Regions from separate parts of the Pseudomonas sp. NPDC086581 genome, predicted to be linked through region 2. Evidence: predicted binding sites of a transcription regulator. Region 2 holds the regulator's gene; the other holds the start of a gene.
What was found. Region 2 encodes sigma-54, which starts transcription at its own class of promoters, with help from an activator protein. Its sites were predicted from a motif close to ANTGGCATNNANNTTGCTNT; they were not measured.
Positions count from the first base shown of each region.

Region 1 (2,396 bases), on a different contig from region 2:
TCCAGCCGCTTGAACAAGTTGATGGAGCAGCAGGGCATCAAGTCCCTGGGCGAGCTGGTACAGAAGATCCAGATGCGCAGCCAGCTGCGCGAGCAGGTGGTCGATGCGATGACCACCAACGAGACCCTGTGGTTTCGCGATACCTATCCCTTCGAGGTGCTGAAAAACCGCGTGCTGCCGGAGATGATCAAGGCCTCCCCTGGTCAGCGCCTGCGTATCTGGTCGGCGGCTTGCTCGTCGGGGCAGGAGCCGTACTCGCTGTCCATGGCCATCGACGAGTTCGAGCGCACCAACCTCGGCCAGTTGAAGGCGGGGGTGCAGATCGTCGCCACCGACTTGTCCGGCTCCATGCTCACCGCCTGCAAGGCCGGTGAGTACGACAGCCTGGCCATTGGCCGTGGCTTGTCGCAGGAGCGCCTGGCGCGCTACTTCGACCAGAAGACGCCGGGGCGCTGGACGGTCAAGCCACCGATCAAGAGCCGCGTGGAATTCCGCGCGCTGAACCTGCTGGACAGCTACGCCACGCTGGGCAAGTTCGACATGGTGTTCTGCCGCAACGTGCTGATCTATTTCTCGGCCGAAGTGAAGCGCGACATCCTCCTGCGTATCCATGCCACGCTCAAGCCTGGCGGCTACCTGTTCCTTGGCGCTTCCGAAGCGCTCAACGCGCTGCCGGACCACTACCAGATGGTCCAGTGCAGCCCGGGGATCATCTACAAGGCCAAGTGATTGGCCGACGCCCCGCCTGTTCGGGCGGGGTTCTTGCTGCTTTCCTTTTATCAGTCGCGGGCTCCGTCCGCGCTTTTTGCTTATGCGGTCCCGGTAACGATCGGGCGCGCTGCCGTAGACGTGCCCGTCGGGCGGCAAAACGCAGCAGGAAGCTTGCCGCCTTGCCCCCGGCGGCAAGGAAAGCGATTGCCGCTTTGCCGCTGTTTGCCGCCCCTTGCCGCTATTCAGATTCCCTCAAGCCCTTGATTATCAAGGGAATGAAGATGTGGCACGCACCTTGCTGAAGTGTTGGCAAGCCCACACCGGCAAACAGGTTCGTGACCATGAGCATCAGCTTCGACAAAGCCCTCGGCATCCACCAGCAAGCGCTGAACTTCCGCTCCCAGCGCGCTGAAGTCCTGGCCAATAACCTGGCCAACGCCGACACGCCCAACTACAAGGCGCGCGACCTGGATTTCGCCTCGGTGCTGGCGGCCCAGTCGGACAAGATGAAGAACGGCACCTTCAGCGCAACCCTGACCAATTCGCATCACATTGCCGCCGATGGTTTCGGCATGGGTGACGAGTCGGTGAAGTACCGCATCCCGAACCAGCCTTCGGTCGACCAGAACACCGTCGACGAACAGATCGAGCAAGCCAACTACGCGGAGAACTCCGTGCAGTTCCAGGCCTCGTTCACTTTCCTCAACAGCAAATTCAAAGGGCTGATGAACGCCCTGCGCGGGGAGTAATCGCCATGTCGCTCGCCAGTGTCTTCAATATCGCCGGTACCGGCATGAGTGCCCAGACCACTCGTCTGAACACTACCGCGTCGAACATCGCCAACGCCGAGAGCGTCTCCTCGAGCATCGACCAGACCTACCGCGCCCGTCACCCGGTGTTCTCCACCATGCTGCAGAACGCCCAGGGCGGCGACCAGGGCTCGCTGTTCGGCGAGACCGACCAGGCTGGTTCCGGTGTGCAGGTGCTGGGCGTGGTCGAGGACCAGAGCCCGCTGGTGCCGCGCTACGAGCCGAACCATCCGGCCGCCGACAAGGACGGCTACGTTTACTACCCCAACGTCAACGTGGTGGAGGAGATGGCCGACATGATCTCCGCCAGCCGTTCGTTCCAGAGCAACGCGGAAATGATGAACACCGCCAAGCAGATGATGCAGAAGGTCCTGACCCTGGGTCAGTAAGCGCAGAGGACGCCCCATGAGCATCAATACCGATAACAGTGCTTCGAGTTCGATCCTGTCGTCACTGAACGCCGGATCCAAGAGCTCGTCGTCGACCGCCGAGACCGGCACCAGTGCGCTGGGCAAGGATTCCTTCCTGCAGTTGCTGGTCACCCAGTTGAACAACCAGAACCCGCTGGACCCGCAGGACAACACCGAGTTCGTCTCCCAGCTGGCGCAATTCAGCAGCCTGGAAAGCATGCAGAACCTGGATACCACCCTGGGCACCTTCTATTCCTCGTTCCAGTCTTCCCAGGCCCTGCAGGCGTCTTCGCTGGTCGGCCGCTCGGTGATCGTCAACTCCAGCAAGGTGCAGGTCGACGATCCGTCCGCGGGCGTCAAGGGCTCGCTGGTGATGCCGTCCAAGGGCGATGGCGTGACCCTGAAGATCTACGACGACTCGGGTGATCTGGTGCGCACCGTCGATATGGGCAGCCAGAAGGCCGGC
Region 1 is NZ_JBIVBR010000003.1:220,913-223,308, reverse strand. Features, by position in the region: gene cheR (protein-glutamate O-methyltransferase CheR) at 1-729, shown strand, start outside; gene flgB (flagellar basal body rod protein FlgB) at 1,053-1,460, shown strand; gene flgC (flagellar basal body rod protein FlgC) at 1,466-1,909, shown strand; gene flgD (flagellar hook assembly protein FlgD) at 1,926-2,396, shown strand, end outside.
Region 1: flgB (flagellar basal body rod protein FlgB) is a predicted target of sigma-54. The motif match lies at 994-1,013, and genes of this name have one in related genera.

Region 2 (2,396 bases):
TTAACGGACACCAACACCTTGCTGGCGTTCGAGGTATTTTTCCTTGTGCTTGATCAGTTGGCGGTCGAGCTTGTCGGTGAGCAGGTCGATGGCCGCGTACATGTCTTCATGTTCGGCGCAGGCCACCACTTCGCCACCGGCGATGTGGAGGGTGGCTTCAATTTTCTGCTTCAGCTTCTCGACCTCCATGATGACCTGAACATTGGTGATCTTGTCGAAGTGGCGCTCCAGTCGGCCAAGTTTCTCGCCGACATAGTCGCGCAGGGCGTCGGTCACATCCAGTTGATGTCCACTGATGTTGACTTGCATACCGCTTTCTCCTTGTTGCCGTGTGTAAGAGGCAGGTTAGGGTGCCTGCCGCCGGAACACTTTGGCGTGGATCAACGTCACACCAGTCGCTTGCGTTCGCTCGAGGGAGAGATTCCTAGGGACTCCCGGTACTTGGCGACGGTACGACGTGCCACTTGAATGCCCTGTGCCTCCAGTAAACCAGCGATCTTGCTGTCACTCAATGGCTTTTTCGGACTTTCCGCCGCGACCAGTTTCTTGATGATGGCGCGAATCGCGGTGGACGAGCACTCGCCGCCTTCGGAGGTGCTGACGTGGCTGGAGAAGAAGTACTTCAGCTCGAAGATGCCACGGGGCGTGTGCATGAATTTCTGCGTGGTGACACGGGAGATGGTCGATTCGTGCATTCCCACCGCCTCGGCGATATCGTGCAGGACCAGTGGCTTCATCGCTTCCTCGCCGTATTCGAGGAAGCCGCGCTGGTGCTCGACGATCTGGGTCGCCACCTTCATCAGCGTCTCGTTGCGGCTCTGCAGGCTCTTGATGAACCAGCGCGCTTCCTGCAGTTGGTTACGCATGAAGGTGTTGTCGGCGCTGGAGTCGGCACGGCGCACGAGGCCCGCATACTGCGAGTTCACGCGCAGGCGCGGCACCGCTTCCTGGTTCAGCTCCACCAGCCAGCGGTCGTTGTTCTTCCGAACGATGACATCCGGGACGACGTATTCGGCTTCGCCGGATTCGATCTGGGAACCTGGGCGCGGGTGGAGCGACTGGATCAGTTCGATGGTCTCGCGCAGCTCGTCTTCCTTGAGCTTCATACGCCGCATCAGCTGGCTGTAGTCACGGCTGCCGAGCAGATCCAGGTGGTCGCTGACCAGGCGGATGGCTTCGGCCAGCAGGTAGGTCTTGGTCGGCATCTGGCGCAGCTGCAGGAGCAGGCATTCGCGCAGGTTGCGCGCGCCGACGCCGGCGGGTTCGAGCTGCTGCACCCGGCGCAGGACGACTTCCACTTCATCCATCTCCACGCCCAGTTCCGGGTCGATGGAGGCGAGGATGTCGTCGAGGGACTCGTCGAGGTAACCGTCATCCGTGATGCCGTCGATGATGCTCAGGGCGATCAGGCGGTCGGTATCGGACATCGGCAGGAGGTTGAGCTGCCACAGCAGATGGCTCTGCAGGCTTTCGCCGGCGGAAGTGCGGGAGGTGAAGTCCCACTCGTCGTCATCGTTGCTGGGCAGGCTGCTGGCGCTGGTCTGGTAGATGTCTTCCCAGGCGGTATCGACCGGCAGCTCGTTGGGGATGCGCTCGGCCCACTGGTCCTCGTCGAGGCTGTCGACGCTGGGTGTGGTGCTTTCCTGGAAGTTGTCCTGGGAGCTGCTGCTGGTGCCGTTGGCGCCGGATTCGGCACCGTCCGCCATGGGATCGCTGTTATCGAAATCCTCGCCTTCTTCCTGGCGCTCCAGCATCGGGTTGGACTCCAGGGCTTCCTGGATTTCCTGTTGGAGGTCCAGCGTGGAAAGCTGGAGCAGTCGGATGGCCTGTTGCAGCTGCGGAGTCATCGTCAGCTGCTGGCCCATCTTGAGGACTAGCGATGGTTTCATGGCTGGAACTAGGCACCTTGTTCGCTGGCGCGAAGCGCGCCATATCCACGACTACGGACACCGGGGTGCCGCGAGGAAGCAAATTATATGCCTGAGTTTGGACGCTTTGCCTAGGGGCTGTCGACCTTTCGTTACAACCCGGTTGCGCCAGGGTAGACCAGGCAGCCGGGTGCGTCGCGGAGCGGCCGACGAGCCGCGCCACGCTTGGAGGGGAGATGGATCTGCCGCGCCCAGGCAGGGCGCGGCGCAGGGGTCAGAGACGGAACTCGTGGCCCAGGTAGACTTCCTTCACCAGGTCGTTGGCGAGGATGCTCTCGGCACTGCCTTCGGCGATCAGCTGACCGTCGTTGACGATGTACGCCGTTTCGCAGATATCCAGGGTCTCGCGGACGTTGTGGTCGGTGATCAGTACGCCGATGCCCTTGGCCTTGAGGTGGTGGATGATCTGCTTGATGTCGCCCACGGAGATGGGGTCGACGCCGGCGAAGGGCTCGTCGAGCAGGATGA
Region 2 is NZ_JBIVBR010000023.1:20,064-22,459, forward strand. Features, by position in the region: gene hpf (ribosome hibernation-promoting factor, HPF/YfiA family) at 1-309, opposite strand; gene ACIPK7_RS29045 (RNA polymerase factor sigma-54) at 387-1,889, opposite strand; gene lptB (LPS export ABC transporter ATP-binding protein) at 2,143-2,396, opposite strand, start outside.